Parasedimentitalea psychrophila: one gene and its partner. The protein of the gene in region 2 binds, or shares a complex with, the protein of the main gene of each other region. Links are inferred from orthologs where the notes say so. Each region holds a gene or a part of one and is shown on either strand. Other genes may lie near its edges. The genes, in order: secY and secA.

Region 1 (6,043 bases), 460 kb from region 2 along the record:
GACATCGCCGATATAGCCCGTATCCACGTATACGGCCGCTAAAGCGTTTCCAGTTCTTGCTGGATCAGATCATCGGTCGTCGCGTTCCGGCCAAGGGCCAGAGGCGATGAAAACCGATCCAATGTGAACTGGTAAACGCTTGGAATTCATTCGACCCTTTCCTCCTCCCTGGGGTTTGAATGACCAGAAACGCCTCCGCACTGCGGGGGCGTTTTCTTTTGGTCAGACCGCCCTGTATGTTTGCCTTCTGGCGAAGTGGCCTTTAGCCCTTGTCCCTTACAGTGATTAAGGAGCGCGGGATGCTACGATGGGCAGTTTTGGGGACGGGGTTTATTTCCAATACGGTGGCGAGGGCCATCCAGCAAAGTGAGGGGTCCGAGCTGTGGACTGTCTCGGGCCGCAACCCATCGGCGGTGCAGGCCTTTCAGGAGCAATTCAGCATTCCGAACCATTCCATTGGATATGACGGCGCTCTTAACGATCCAAATGTGGATGTCGCCTATATCGGCCTGCCCAACCATCTGCATCACACACTGACCGCGCAGGCCGCTGCACAGGGCAAGGCGGTGCTCAGCGAGAAGTCCCTGACCACCACCATGGCGCAGGCACATGAACTGGTCAGCGCGGTGCAGCAGGCCAGTACCTTCTTCGTCGAGGGCTATATGTATCTTGCCCATCCGCTGTATCAGCGCCTGCAAGAGCTGCTGCTGGATGGGCGTCTGGGCGAATTGCGGGCCATCCATGGGCATTACGCGGCTGACATCTGGCAGGTGACAAACCCACAGGGGCGCGGCACGCTGTATAACCTTGGCTGCTACCCGGTGTCGCTGATGCATCTTGTAGTGCAGACCATGTGTGGCGAAGATATGTTTGCCAGCCGCCGTCTGGCTGGCTTTGGCGCGGTCTCAGCCCACGACGGCACCATCTGCGACGCCGCCATGACCGCCCGATTCGATAATGGCGTGTTGGCAAGCCTGCAATCGACGGACAGCTACGGCATGGCCCATGGCTTTACCATCAGCGGCACCAAGGGCGAGTTGCGCTTTGTCACCAATCCATGGTTGCCGTCGGACGGGGCGAACCACCTGCAATGGTGCCCCTATGATGGCGCGGTCGAGGACATCTTTGTCGAAACCGGCTTTGATGCGTTTTACCACCAGATCAAAATGGTCGAGCAGAACCTGACACAGGGCAGAACTGAGGCACAGCGCCCGTCGCCCCGCCTGCAGGATTCGCTTGAGATCATGGAGTTCCTGACCGAGTGGGAGGCCCTGTGCCTGCAAGGTGCCGCGCCTGTTGCATAAGCGGCGTACGCCCTGCTGAGCAAAGTGAAACCGATCTGACCTAGGTTACCCCTGATCGCGATCTCGCCGGGGCTGACACCCCCGGCACCAAACCGGAGCCTGGCCCTCGTAAAGAAGGGGGCGCATTTGAACCGTTCATTGCACGGGGCTTGTCCCCGTCTGCATCCACCCCGGCGGCGCCGCCATCATTTGCCCGGCCCCTACCGTTAGACAGTAGCTATTTCCGCAGCAACCGACAGGGCAGGGGCCTTGGCGGGCGAAAGAGCATGCGGTCGTGGTTTTTCTGGGAACTGAGGATGATGGAGATAACATTGCAAGAAATTAGTTTTGCGACTATATTCATCTTATAAGGGGATACTAACTTTAACTATCAGCTGAAGGGAGGCTTGAGAGTATGACCACTAAAAACTATCGCATCCTTCAGACTGTCGGAACCGCGATCATGGGCGCTGCTCTACTTGTTGCCAGTGGTATCGTCGTTGCGATGATTATCTGACCGCTCGGGTTGAGCGGCAAAGAAGGCGACGCCAACTATCATACCTAAATGCAGGTTTCCGACGATTGATTGGAACGCTGCAAAGCCGCGTGCGGCAGCGTCAGGGCGGAAGTCTCCATACCCCAACGTGGAAAATGTAACCGCAGAAAAATAGAGATGATCCCAAGTCGACGGGGCCAGTTCCTCGGATGGGCCGCTGATTCCGTATATTCTGTAGGTTATGGCAAAGGCGAAAATGGTCTGAGTGATCGAAACGGTTGCGTCAGTGGCCAACCTAATAGGGTTTGGCCAAAAGTGATGAGATGTCAAAAATGGGATCGTGGCCACCACAAGAATGAAATAGGCAGTCGACCACAAAAGCAAAATGGCGGCCCCAACCTTCTCAATTGCCGGGTTTTCCCCAACAAAAACGGGATTGATAACTTCCAGTAACATGACCACGCAGAATAGAATGGATGCGAGCGTCCAGAGCCGCCGTGTGTTGCTGCCTGTTGTGCTGGTTTTCTTGGGGAAAAGGAATCTCATAACGCTTGGGGCTGACCTGAAAATGAGAAGTTGGGTTTCGCAACTTTTGCGTGCAGCAGTCGGAAAGGCAAGAACTACCTTCCACTCTTGATCCATCCCCCCAACCCGTCTATAGGCAGCCAATGGCCATCCGGGTCATAGAATCAAAAACACTATATGCCGTGGTTGACCCGAATACGCTTCGTGGGTCACATCCGGCTAAGGAGAAGCGATATGAGACTTAACGAACTGAGCGACAATCCTGGCGCCACCAAAAAACGCAAGCGCATTGGTCGTGGTCCTGGTTCCGGCACCGGTAAAATGGGTGGCCGTGGTATCAAAGGTCAAAAAGCACGTTCGGGTGTTGCCATCAAAGGGTTCGAAGGCGGTCAGATGCCTTTGTACCAACGTCTGCCAAAGCGTGGCTTTAACAAGCCGAACCGCAAGGCATTTGCTGTCATCAACCTGGGCCTGATCCAGAAATTCATCGACCTTGGCAAACTTGACGCTGCGTCGATCACCGAAGCCAGCCTGGTCGAATCGGGTGTTGTGCGTCGCAAGCTGGACGGTATCCGCGTCCTGGCCAAAGGCGAAATCACCGCCAAAGTCACAATCTCTGTTACCGGCGCCTCAAAAGCAGCCGTTGAAGCAGTAGAAAAAGCTGGCGGCGCTCTGACCTTGGTCGCAAAAGTAGCTGCAGCTGAGTAAGCGCTTGTGAGCGGCAACAATGCCGCTTACATAGTCTTCAGTTTTCCAATTAACGCCGCCCAAGCCGGAAAATGGCTTTGGGCGGCGTTTTCGCAACAAAGAGACCTTTTTCATGGTATCAGCAGCAGAACAAATGGCGGCGAACACGAGCTGGTCAGCGCTTGGCAAAGCGACAGACCTGCGTAATCGCATCCTGTTCACCCTGGGCCTTTTGATTGTCTACCGTTTGGGTACATTCATTCCGGTTCCAGGTATCGACACAATCGCCCTGCGCGAATTTATGACACAGGCCGGCCAGGGTATTGGCGGCATGGTGTCGATGTTCACCGGTGGTGCCCTTGGCCGAATGGGCATCTTTGCCCTCGGCATTATGCCCTATATCTCCGCTTCGATCATTATCCAGCTGCTGACCTCTATGGTTCCGTCGCTGGAGCAGTTGAAGAAAGAGGGCGAGCAGGGCCGCAAGAAGATCAACCAATACACCCGCTTTGGCACCGTGGCTCTGGCAACCGCCCAGTCTTATGGGCTGGCCGTGTCGCTGGAAGCAGGTGAGTTGGCCACTGAACCCGGCATGTATTTCCGTCTGGCCTGTATGATTACCTTGGTTGGCGGCACCATGTTCCTGATGTGGCTGGGCGAGCAGATCACCCAGCGTGGTCTGGGCAACGGCATCTCGCTGATCATCTTCGTCGGCATCATCGCCGAGGTTCCCGCCGCTCTGGCGCAGTTCTTTGCCTCGGGTCGCTCGGGTGCCATCAGCCCTGCGGTTATCGTGATGGTGCTGGTGATGGTGATCGCAATCATCATGTTTGTGGTGTTTATGGAGCGCGCCCTGCGCAAGATCCATATTCAGTACCCGCGCCGTCAGGTGGGCATGAAGGTCTATGACGGTGGCTCGTCGCATCTGCCGGTCAAAGTGAACCCCGCAGGCGTGATCCCGGCGATCTTCGCCAGCTCGCTGCTGCTGCTGCCGACCACCATCTCCACCTTCTCGTCGGGGGCGACCAATGGTCCGGTGATGTCCTGGCTGCTGGCCAACTTTGGCCCCGGTCAGCCGCTGTACCTGCTGTTCTTTGTGTCGATGATCGTGTTCTTCGCCTATTTCTACACTTTCAACGTGTCGTTCAAGCCGGATGAAGTCGCCGAAAACCTGAAGAACCAGAACGGTTTTGTTCCGGGCATCCGTCCGGGTAAGAAGACCGCCGAATATCTTGAGTATGTGGTCAACCGCGTGTTGGTGCTGGGCTCGGGCTATCTTGTGCTGGTGATGCTGCTGCCGGAAATCCTGCGCGGTCAGTTTGCCATCCCGTTCTACTTTGGCGGCACCTCGGTTCTGATTGTTGTCTCGGTGACCATGGACACCATTCAGCAGGCACAAAGCCATCTGCTGGCGCATCAGTACGAAGGTCTGATCGAGAAAAGCCAGCTGCGCGGCAAGAACAAGAAGCGCAACCGGCGGGGGCCATCGCGCAAATGAATATTATTCTGCTAGGCCCCCCTGGTGCGGGTAAAGGCACCCAGGCCCGCCATCTGGTTGAAACCCGTGGCATGGTACAGCTGAGCACCGGCGATATGCTGCGCGAAGCCAAATCCAGCGGTACCGAGATGGGGCTGAAGGTCGCCGCCATCATGGATACCGGCAAGCTGGTGACGGACGAAATCGTCATTGGTCTGATCGAAGAGAAGCTGACATCCGAATCGGGTGCTGGTTTCATCTTTGATGGCTTTCCGCGCACCTTGGCGCAGGCCGATGCGCTGGCGGCTCTGCTCGCCAAGCTCGGCCAGTCGCTGCACACCGTGGTCGAGATGCGGGTAAACGACGATGCGCTGGTTAAGCGAATCACCGGGCGGTTCACCTGTGGTGGCTGTGGTGAGGTGTACCACGATGACATCAACCCCACCGCCAAGGCGGGCATCTGTGACAAATGCGGCGGCACTGAAATGACGCGGCGCGGCGATGACAACGAAGACAGTCTGCGCACCCGGCTGATGGAATACTACAAAAAGACCTCGCCGCTGATTGGCTATTACTATGCCAAGGGCGACCTGCGTCCGGTCAACGGTCTGGCTGACATCACCGAAGTGCAGAAATCGATCGAGGCTATTCTGGGCTGACGGCGGTCTCGGATCTGGAATTATTTAAGGGCAGGTTTTCCTGCCCTTTTTCATGTCAACTGCCCCGGCTATGTCAAGAAAGCCGAGGCCAACCACAAGGTGGGTTGACGATCCGTAAAATACCTCATACCCAGTCCCATCCCTACGGGGAATCAATTCCTGCGGATGGGTTTGACTCATCTGCAAGGCTACCTCGAAAATACTGGGCCCAACGGCGTTACTGTCAGGGTCTGGTGTTGTGAAAAAAGGTTCCGGAGCTACGGAATCGCAACAAAAGGAACGTATAACGTGGCACGTATTGCCGGCGTAAACATCCCGACTGCAAAGCGGGTTCCAATCGCCCTCACCTATATCACCGGAATCGGTACAACCACAGCCAAGTCTATTTGCGAAGCTGTGGGCATTGACGAAACTCGTCGTGTGAACGAACTGACCGACTCTGAAGTTCTGCGCATCCGCGAGCACATCGACGCCAACGTCGACGTCGAAGGCGACCTGCGTCGCGAAACACAGATGAACATCAAACGTTTGATGGATCTGGGTTGCTACCGTGGCCTGCGTCACCGTCGTAACTTGCCTGTTCGTGGTCAGCGGACCCACACCAACGCTCGTACTCGCAAAGGTCCTGCCCGGGCTATTGCTGGTAAGAAGAAGTAAGGGAGGGTTTGATCAATGGCACGCGATAAGACTCGTACGAAGAAAAAAGAGCGCAAGAACATCGCCTCCGGCGTTGCTCACGTTAATAGCTCGTTCAACAACACCAAGATTCTCATCTCGGATGTTCAGGGCAATGCAATTGCATGGTCCTCGGCTGGAACCATGGGCTTTAAGGGCTCGCGGAAATCCACGCCGTATGCTGCTCAGCTGGCTGCAGAAGATGCAGGCAAAAAAGCACAGGAACATGGTGTTAAAACTC
Region 2 (9,308 bases):
GCCTTTTTCAGCGACAAGAACATCGCCAAAGGAGATCGACAGCAAATCCCGGTCGGCGTCGGCGCCGGATTTGCCGATGGCCATTACGATACGGCCCCAGTTGGGATCTTCACCGGCAAGCGCCGTTTTGACCAGCGGCGAATTGGCGATAGCCAACCCGTGGATCTTGGCATCACCATCGGATGCCGCCCCGGTGATCTGAATTTCAACAAATTTTGTGGCGCCTTCGCCATCCCTTACCACCTGATGCGCGAGATCCAGCATCACCGTCTCCAAGGCAGAGGCAAAGGCGTTACTGCCGGTGGCGTCAACGTTCGCGGCACCCGTTGCGCAGAGCATAAGGCTGTCCGAGGTCGAGGTGTCGCTGTCGACAGTGATACAGTTGAAGGTGCGGTTGCAAATCGACGTCAGCAGGGCCTGGAGGGCGCTCTGCTCTACCTGTGCGTCGGTAAAGATATAGACCAGCATGGTGGCCATATCCGGCGCGATCATGCCCGATCCCTTGGCGATGCCGACAATGGAAACCGTCTGCCCGTCAATCTCAACCTGAGCTGAGGCACCCTTGGCGAAAGTGTCCGTTGTCATGATGGCTTCGGCGGCGTCTTTGATCCGGGTCTCGGACAGTCCCTCCGCCAGTTCGCCGATTTTTGCAACGATACGATCATGTGGCAGTGGCTCGCCGATAACGCCGGTAGAGGCGGTGAAAACACGGGCTTCGGGCAGGGCAGTCGCTGCGGCAACAGCGCTGGCGATCTGCTCCACCGAGGTCTGACCAAAGTGGCCGGTAAAGGCGTTGGAATTTCCCGAGTTGACCAGAATGGCAGCACCATCGGGACCTCTGGTCGTCAATTTTGCCTGACAATCGCGCACCGGGGCGGATCGGGTCAACGACTGGGTGAAGACGCCGGCCACTGTGGTGCCGGGGACCATCAGGGCCAGCATCACATCCGCGCGGTCTTTATATTTCACGCCGGCCGCAGCCGAAGCAAACCGGACGCCGCCGACAATGGGCATGTCAGGAAAGCTGGCGGGGGCCAGCGGAGAGGGTGACAAAGACTGCGCCATGGTCAGTTCCTTACCAGTTCAATATTCTGCAAAATACTGGGGTCCAGATCTTCGAGCAAAACCCGCTCTATGGTGGCTGATGCGGTCAGTTCCGAGACCCGCGCCTCGACTGCCTGATTGCGCAGTTGGGTTGCCAGTTCCTCCCGCACGGCCTCAAATTCAGGTGCGGCGGATTTGCGGCGTTCGTTCAGAATGATCACATGCCAGCCAAACTGGGTCTGGACGGGCGCCGAAATTTCTCCCGATTTAAGGGTCAGTACTGCCTCTTCGAATTCCGGTACCATGCGGCCCTTGGTGAACCAGCCCAAAGACCCGCCGCTTGGACCAGAGGGGCCCGTTGATCTTTCTTTGGCCAAAGTCGCAAAATCAGCGCCGATGTTCAGTTCGACCCGCACAGCGCGGGCGTCTTCTTCGGTTTCCAGCAGGATATGGGAGGCATTGAATTCGTCGCCGCCATCGCCTTCGGAATAGGCCTGCTCATAGGCGGCTAGCAGATCTTCTTCGCTGGAGGCCATCTCCATCACGGATTCGATCACATCGGCAGCCAGCAATGAGCGTTTTTCATTTTCAAGAGAAAGCTGAACGTAATGCGGGACTTCACCATGCAGCGCCTGTTTCAGCGCCGTTTGCTGGATCAATTGATCCAAAATGGCATTGTACAATACATCCGCAGGCAACTGCTGATACTGGGCTGGCAGCACAGAACGGGACAGGATCATATGGCCAATGGTGATCTCTTCGCCGTTCACAATGGCAACAACAGTATTGGCATGTGGGGCGGCTGCTGCGGGCAGCGGCAAGACCAGCAAGGCGGCCAGCGCCACACGAGGCAAAAAAGTGAGACCTTTACGCATTCGATTCTTCCTATTTTGTTGCCGCAAACGGGCATGGCGTTGACACTGAATACCCTGCCGCTTACATCCCTTAGTGGCCCGTGGCAGGACCGTCATTCACATCCGTGTTTATGGGTTGTGAGCTGAGCGGGCAACCCTGCCAAATATTAGGGGCCAAGACAGGATCGTTGGAGAGCAAATGCTGGGTATCGGAACAATCGCCAAAAAGGTTTTCGGGACACCGAATGACCGCAAAATAAAGGCGACAAAGCCGCTGGTCGAAAAGATCAACGCGCTTGAACCCGAGTTCGAGAAGCTCAGCGATGACGGGCTGAAGGACAAGACCAAAGAGCTGCGCCAACGCGCGCTGGATGGCACCTCGCTGGATGATCTACTGCCCGAGGCCTTTGCCAATGCACGCGAGGCCGCCAAGCGGGCCTTGGGCCTACGCGCCTTTGACACCCAGTTGATGGGCGGCATTTTCCTGCATCAGGGCAGCATTTCCGAGATGAAGACCGGTGAGGGTAAAACCCTTGTGGCGACGCTACCGGCCTATCTCAATGCACTGACCGGCAAGGGCGTGCATGTGGTCACGGTCAACGAATACCTGGCCAAGCGGGATTCGGAGTGGATGGGCAATGTGTTCGCTCAACTCGGCATGACCACCGGGGTGATCTGGTCCAACATGCCGGAGGCTGAAAAGAAGGCCGCCTACGAAGCCGATATCACCTATGCCACCAACAACGAGCTGGGTTTCGATTATCTGCGCGACAACATGAAGTCGGAACTGAACCAGTTGTTCCAGAAGCATCACAACTTTGCGATTGTGGACGAAGTTGACAGTATCCTGATCGATGAGGCGCGTACCCCGCTGATCATTTCCGGCCCGGCCGAAGATCGCTCGGATTTATACTCCACCATTGATCTGGTGATTCCGCTGCTGAGCGACGACCATTATGACCTGGACGAGAAAACCCGTGGTGTGACCTTCACCGACGATGGCAACGACTATCTGGAGCAACAGCTGATGGAGCGCGGTTTGCTGCCTGAAGGTGCCTCGCTGTATGATCCGGAAAGCACGTCGGTGGTGCACCACGTCAACCAGGCTCTGCGCGCGCATAAGCTGTTCCAGCGCGACAAGGACTATATTGTTCGTGATGGCGATGTGGTTTTGATCGACGAATTCACCGGCCGCATGATGCCCGGGCGTCGTCTGTCCGACGGGTTGCACCAGGCCATCGAGGCCAAGGAAGGCGTCACCATTCAGCCTGAGAACACCACTCTGGCCTCGGTGACATTCCAGAACTATTTCCGTCTTTATGACAAGCTGTCCGGCATGACCGGCACCGCCCTGACCGAGGCCGAGGAATTTGCCGAGATTTACGGGCTGGCTGTGGTCGAAGTGCCCACCAACAAGCCGATTGCGCGGGTGGACGAAGACGACCGGGTTTATCGCACGGCGGCCGAAAAATACACGGCTATGATCGACGAGGCGAAGGTCGCAAATGCCAAGGGCCAGCCGGTTCTTTTGGGCACCACCTCCATCGAGAAATCCGAGTTGCTGAGCCAGATGCTGGAGAAGGAAGGCGTTAAACATAACGTCCTGAACGCGCGCCAGCACGAAAAAGAAGCGCAGATTGTTGCGGATGCAGGCCGGTTTGGCATGGTGACCATTGCCACCAATATGGCCGGGCGTGGCACCGATATTCAGCTTGGCGGCAACGTCGAAATGAAGGTGCTGGAGGTGCTGGCGCAAAACCCGGATGCCGATCCGACTGTTCTGCGCGCTGAAGAAGAGGCCCGGCACACCGAAGAAAAGCAAAAGGTGATCGACGCGGGTGGCTTGATCGTGATGGCATCCGAACGCCACGAGAGCCGCCGGATCGACAACCAGCTGCGCGGCCGCTCGGGCCGTCAAGGTGACCCTGGGCTGACCCGGTTCTACCTCAGCCTCGAAGACGACCTGATGCGCATTTTTGGCTCGGAGCGGCTGGACAAGCTGCTGACCACATTGGGCATGAAAGAGGGCGAGGCGATCATTCACCCCTGGGTGAACAAATCGCTGGAGCGGGCGCAGGCGAAAGTCGAAGGCCGCAACTTTGACCAGCGTAAGAACGTGTTGAAATTTGACGACGTGATGAACGACCAGCGGAAGGTAATCTTTGGTCAGCGCCGCGAGATCATGTCAGCAGCGGATCTTTCGGATATCGTGAGTGATATGCGTCACGAGGTGATCGACGACCTTCTCGACACCTATATGCCACCCAAAACCTATGCCGATCAGTGGGACACCGAGGGTCTGCATCAACAGGTCATTGAAAAGCTGGGCATTGATGTGCCGCTGGTTGATTGGGCGGCCGAAGAAGGTGTGGATGACGAAGAAATCCGAGAGCGCCTGATCAAGGAAAGCGATGAGTTGATGGCCAAAAAGGCAGTCGCCTTTGGCCCTGAGAACATGCGCAATATCGAAAAACAGGTATTGTTGCAGGCCATCGACTCAAAATGGCGCGAGCATCTGCTGACTCTGGAGCATCTGCGCTCGGTTGTTGGCTTCCGTGGCTATGCGCAGCGTGATCCTCTCAACGAATACAAGAACGAGAGCTTCCAATTGTTCGAAAGCATGCTGGACAGCCTGCGGGAAGCCGTCAGCAAGCAGCTGAGCCACATTCGCCCGATGAGCGAAGAAGAGCAGCAGGCAATGCTGCATGAGATGGCCGCACGGCAGGCGCAGTTGCAGGGCAGCGCAATCGCGCCTGGGCAGGCGCTGGCAGAGGAGCCCGCGCCGGGGTTTGTTGAGGATGATCTCTCCACTTGGGGTTCGCCATCACGCAACGATAAATGTCCCTGTGGCTCGGGGCAGAAATTCAAGCATTGTCACGGCCGACTGGCCTGATCTGCCGCTACAATTGTTCTAGAAGCAGCGCCCCTAAATCCCAGGATTTCAGGGGCGCTGTTTTGTTTGGGGCCAACATTCGTGGTTACTACTGGCCGGGTTTGTGAGCCGTGTTTGCGGGCCGGGGCGCCGCCGCCGAATGCGGCCCTCAGTCAGCCCAAACCCGTCTGGGAAGACTTTGAACCGACATGGATTGATTGCATTTGCCAAAGTCTCACCCGGCGCTGGCCACAAACCGGCCGTTTTTTAGTGTCACTTTTGTGTTAACTTATTTGGTGAGGTAAGTGGTGATGCTAGACAAACATATGATGGCTATGAGCGGAGTGACCCTGGTTGCGGCCTTGGGGATTGGCTTTGCTATGCAATACAATTCCGGCCCCGGTGATATTCAGTCAACAGTGCCGCCAGCGGCAGAAGAGGCCCAGGCTGAACTGGTTCTTCGCGACATTCGACTGACCTCAACCGTGAATATTGAGCCAGCAGATCTGATCCGTCGCGATCAACTGCCGGCGATGGCGTTCTCGCAAAAGATCAACTGCGCAGTGTCGGCACAGGCCCGTCCTGAACCGCAGGCCCTTGTTGCGCTGACCTTTTGGGCGCCGTGTAACAGCAGTGAGCGGGTTACCGTTCACCACTCGGGCCTGATGTTTACCGCAACCACGGATGGCGATGGCAGATTGTCCATGCAGGTTCCGGCTCTGGTGGAAAATGCGATCTTCATCATTGAGTTGGAGTCCGGCGCCGGCGCCGTGGCCTCCACCAAGGTGAGCGATCTGGACGAGATCGACCGGGTTGCGCTGCAGTGGACTGGCGGCAGCGGGTTTGAAATCCATGCCCGTGAATTTGGGGCTGATTACGGCCAGGGTGGCCATGTATGGTCGGGTGCGGCTGACAGGGGGCGGACCAGTCAGGTGCTGAGACTTGGCGATGGCCAGCAGTTATTGCCCCGTATGGTCGAGGTCTACAGTTTTGCCCGCAACATGACCGACGCCAATGGAACGGTCGCGCTGAGCATCGAGGCCGAGGTCTCGGCAAATAACTGTGGCCGTGAAATTTCGGCGCAAACCCTGGAGATTCGCGGTGGTCAAGGGCTGCGAACACGCGATTTAGTATTATCCATGCCAAATTGTAATGCGATTGGCGACTTTCTGGTGTTGAATAATCTTGTAGAAGACCTGAAAATCGCCGCCAATTGATCTGCGGTTCACTAGGGTTTCTATATGGCTTGGCATCGTGCGGCGGTTTGCGCCGCACTCTTTCTTTTTGGCTCCACCCTGTCCGCTTCGGCGCAGGACGTAACACTGTCCTCACCGGATGGCGCGGTTGAGATCAGCGGCGACCTGCTTGGCTTTGACGGCCAGTTTTACCGGGTGGATACCCAGTTTGGTGAACTGACCGTAGATGGATCCGGGGTGATCTGTGACGGACCGGGATGCCCCAATCTGGCGGATTTTGTTGCGGAACTGACACTGTCCGGCTCCTCGACCATGGCCGAAGTTCTGTTGCCGGCCCTGATCGAGGCCTTCGCGCTGAGAAACGATTACCAAACCCGCAGGAACAGCCTGGAAAACGGGTATTTTGAATATCTGTTGTTGCGGGGCGACTACACGCCAGTGGCGCGGTTCACATTTCTGGTCAGCAACACCGACGAAGGTTTTGCCGATCTTCTGGCCAACGAGGCAGATGTGGTCATGGCCCTGCGCGAAATCCGGCCAGAGGAGCGCCAACGGGCTCGGGGTGCCGGCATGGGAGACATGACAGACCCAAGTCGTAGCCGGGTTTTGGCGCTGGATGCGATGGTGCCAGTGGTGGCGCCTGGCAATCCGGTGACCAGTATTTCCGTACCGCAACTGGCCAGGGTCTTTGCCGGCGAGATCTCCAATTGGCAAGAGCTAGGCGGCGCAGATGCGCCGATATCGCTGCATCTTCCGGTGGCGGGCTCGGGCTTGAGCCAGGCGGTCGAAGATCGTCTGCTGGCGCCCGCGAAATTGCCGCTGTCGCAGGACTTGCGGCGCCATGATCGCAGCAGCGGCTTGGCCCGCGCGGTGACCACCGATCCGTTTGCCATTGGCATTGCCAGCTATGCCGAGACAGGCACTGCGCGGATGCTGACGCTGACCGGGTCCTGTGGGTTTGCCTTGGCTGCGGGGCGTCGCGCCATCAAAACAGAGGATTACCCGTTAAGCGCGCCGATGTTTTTGTACCTGCCGGCGCGGCGCCTGCCCAAGGTGGCGCGCGATTTTCTGAACTATACCCGTGGCCCGGCGGCGCAAGTGGTGATTCGGCGCGTTGGATTTGTCGACCAGGCGCCGGAACAGATCCCGATCAAGGCCCAGGGCCAACGGCTGGCAAATGCCATTATGGCAGCGGGCGAAGAAATTGACCTGGCCGAGTTGCAGCGCCTGGTTGGCCTGATGGATGATATGCAGCGGCTGACCACATCGTTTCGGTTTGAAACCGGGTCCACCCGACCAGACGCGCAGTCTCGCGCCAATATCGCTCAGCTTGCGCGGGCGATGGAGGCCGGGGTGTATGATACCAAGACGCTGGTATTTGTCGGGTTTTCCGACGGTGAAGGTGCCGCGGCTGGCAATCGAAATATCGCGATGAAACGGGCCGAGACGGTGCGGGATGCGGTGGTCAGGGCCGCTCAAACGGTCAATTTGGAGCGTATGCAAATTGAGGTGGAGGCCTTTGGTGAGGCGCTGCCGATGGCCTGCGATGACAGCGACTGGGGTCGCCAGGTAAACCGCCGGGTCGAAGTCTGGCTGCGCTGACCTGTTGGGGATAATCCGGGCAGCAGAGCGCGCATTGTCAAAGCCAATGTCTCCCGCCCGCTGTCGGTCTCTTCGAGACCCGCCCTCCGTTGGGCGTGGCGCCGCGCAAGCGCGGCGCCACGCCCAAGGCTGCAAGCGGCAGCGGCGATCAGCCGATGCAGGGCGCGGGGGCGGGAGCATTGCGAGGTATGGGGCTGTTCACTCGTTTGGCAGGGCTACAGGTAGCCCTCGCTACGAAAGCTCAACTCGCGGGATTTTCCGATGATCAAGTGATCGTGTAGCACCAGACCCAGTGCCATCAATGCGGTGTTGATCCGGTCGGTCATGTCGATGTCACTGGTCGACGGAGTTGGATCACCAGATGGATGATTATGTACCAGTATCAAGGCGCTGGCGTTCAGTTCCAGGGCGCGTTTGGCGACCTCCCGGGGGTAGACAGGCACATGATCGACGGTGCCACGGGCCTGTTCCTCATCGGCGATCAGCACATTTTTGCGGTCCAGATACAGCACCCGGAATTGTTCCGTTTCGCGATGGGCCATGGTGGTGTGGCAATAATCCAGCACCGCGTCCCAGCCGGAAATCACTTGCTGTTGCATGACACGGGCCCGCGCCATGCGGTGCGCCGCTGCCTCGAGAATTTTGAGATCGGCAATCACCGCAGCTCCAATACCCTTGACCTCCTGCAGCCGCTCTGTCGGAGCGGTGACCACCCGATTGAAATCCCGGAACTTGTTCAGCAGCGCGTGGGCCAGCGGCTTCACATCGCGGCGTGGGATGGAGCGGAACAGCACCAGTTCCAGCAATTCATAGTCCGGCATCGCAGTTGCGCCGCCCTGCATGAATCGTTGGCGCAGCCGGGCGCGGTGGTCCTGAATGTAGGACGGCAAGCGTCCCTTTGGCAGCGCTTGCACCGGCGCCTCGTCACTGCCCTGAAACAGCGGCAGAGATGTGTCCTGAAAGGAATCGCGCCGTGTCATGGCGTTAGGGTGCTCTCGTTATGGTTGATAAGTTGTTAACGTGCGGGGTTGAAGTTCGGGTTGATACCAGCCGTCACACCGTTCTGAATAATAAAAGGGCGCCACCGATACGGTGACGCCCTTTCATAGATCATCTGTCCAAGGAACGAGATCAGCTTTTCATCGAATCCCAAAAGCTCTTCACCGAGGAAAAGAAGCTGCCGGATTCCGGGTTGGTGGTGTCTTCGGAGAGATCTTCAAACTCCCGCAGCAGCTCTTTTTGCCGCGCTGTCAGGTTCACCGGAGTTTCCACCGCCAGTTCGATGAACATATCACCGGGACCGCCGCCACGCAGGGCAGGCATGCCCTTGGCGCGCAGCCGCATTTGGCGGCCGGACTGGCTGCCTTCGGGGATCTGTACCCGACCACGGCCACCGTCGATCGTTGGCACCTCAATCGCGCCGCCGAGCGAGGCCTTGGCCATGCTGACGGGGACCCGACAGTAGAGGTTCTGGCCATCGCGCTCAAACAGCTTGTGCGGCAGCATTTCGACAAAGATATAGAGATCACCGGGGGGGCCGCCGCGCATACCAGCTTCGCCTTCGCCGGACAGGCGAATGCGGGTGCCGGTTTCGACGCCAGCCGGGATGTTGACCGACAGGGAACGGTCTTTTTCCACCCGGCCATGGCCACCGCAGCTTTTGCAGGGGTTCTTGATGACCTGGCCCAGACCGGAGCAGGTCGGACAGCCACGTTCGACAGTAAAGAAGCCCTGCTGTGC

What was found.
Region 1: the proteins of secA (region 2) and secY are in contact, whole or in part, in a crystal structure (PDB 3DIN), measured with the Thermotoga maritima proteins. The link is inferred for Parasedimentitalea psychrophila from one-to-one orthologs. Residues at the interface, in WP_004082002.1 of Thermotoga maritima: Glu261, Ala262, Arg263, Lys300, Ala301, Arg302, Thr303, Ile304, Ile305, Leu323, Tyr324, Asp325, Pro326, Val329, Ser330, Tyr333, Ile336, Lys340, Phe345, Val349, Glu363, Phe364, Tyr374, Ser375, Gly376, Gly377, Glu393, Ile395, Thr482, Ser483; in WP_004081795.1 of Thermotoga maritima: Glu108, Gly109, Glu110, Glu111, Ala236, Glu237, Arg238, Arg239, Ile240, Thr241, Ile242, Gln243, Tyr244, Ala245, Arg246, Arg247, Val248, Thr249, Gly250, Arg251, Arg252, Val253, Tyr254, Gly256, Ala257, Ser258, Thr259, Tyr260, Leu261, Pro262.

Annotation. Positions count from the first base shown.
Region 1 is NZ_CP127247.1:2,137,581-2,143,623, forward strand. What follows is about bases 2,503-5,306. They hold secY (preprotein translocase subunit SecY), read left to right. Parts: upstream 2,503-3,124; coding sequence 3,125-4,489; downstream 4,490-5,306. Other genes in these bases: rplO (50S ribosomal protein L15), read left to right, coding at 2,539-3,012; QPJ95_RS10385 (adenylate kinase), read left to right, coding at 4,486-5,127. In the rest of the region: QPJ95_RS10360 (DUF1127 domain-containing protein), read left to right, coding at 1-42; QPJ95_RS10365 (Gfo/Idh/MocA family protein), read left to right, coding at 300-1,304; QPJ95_RS10370 (potassium channel family protein), read right to left, coding at 1,759-2,235; rpsM (30S ribosomal protein S13), read left to right, coding at 5,416-5,784; rpsK (30S ribosomal protein S11), read left to right, coding at 5,800-6,043. UniProt on the Escherichia coli protein: The central subunit of the protein translocation channel SecYEG. Consists of two halves formed by TMs 1-5 and 6-10.
Region 2 is NZ_CP127247.1:1,681,436-1,690,743, forward strand. Bases 1,796-4,991 are described here. They hold secA (preprotein translocase subunit SecA), read left to right. Parts: upstream 1,796-2,097; coding sequence 2,098-4,791; downstream 4,792-4,991. Other genes in these bases: QPJ95_RS08115 (peptidylprolyl isomerase), read right to left, coding at 1,796-1,919. Outside these bases: bifunctional glutamate N-acetyltransferase/amino-acid acetyltransferase ArgJ, read right to left, coding at 1-1,065; more of QPJ95_RS08115, read right to left, coding at 1,068-1,795; QPJ95_RS08125 (hypothetical protein), read left to right, coding at 5,082-5,987; QPJ95_RS08130 (phosphate ABC transporter substrate-binding/OmpA family protein), read left to right, coding at 6,012-7,568; RadC family protein, read right to left, coding at 7,784-8,548; molecular chaperone DnaJ, read right to left, coding at 8,700-9,308. UniProt on the Escherichia coli protein: Required for protein export, interacts with the SecYEG preprotein conducting channel.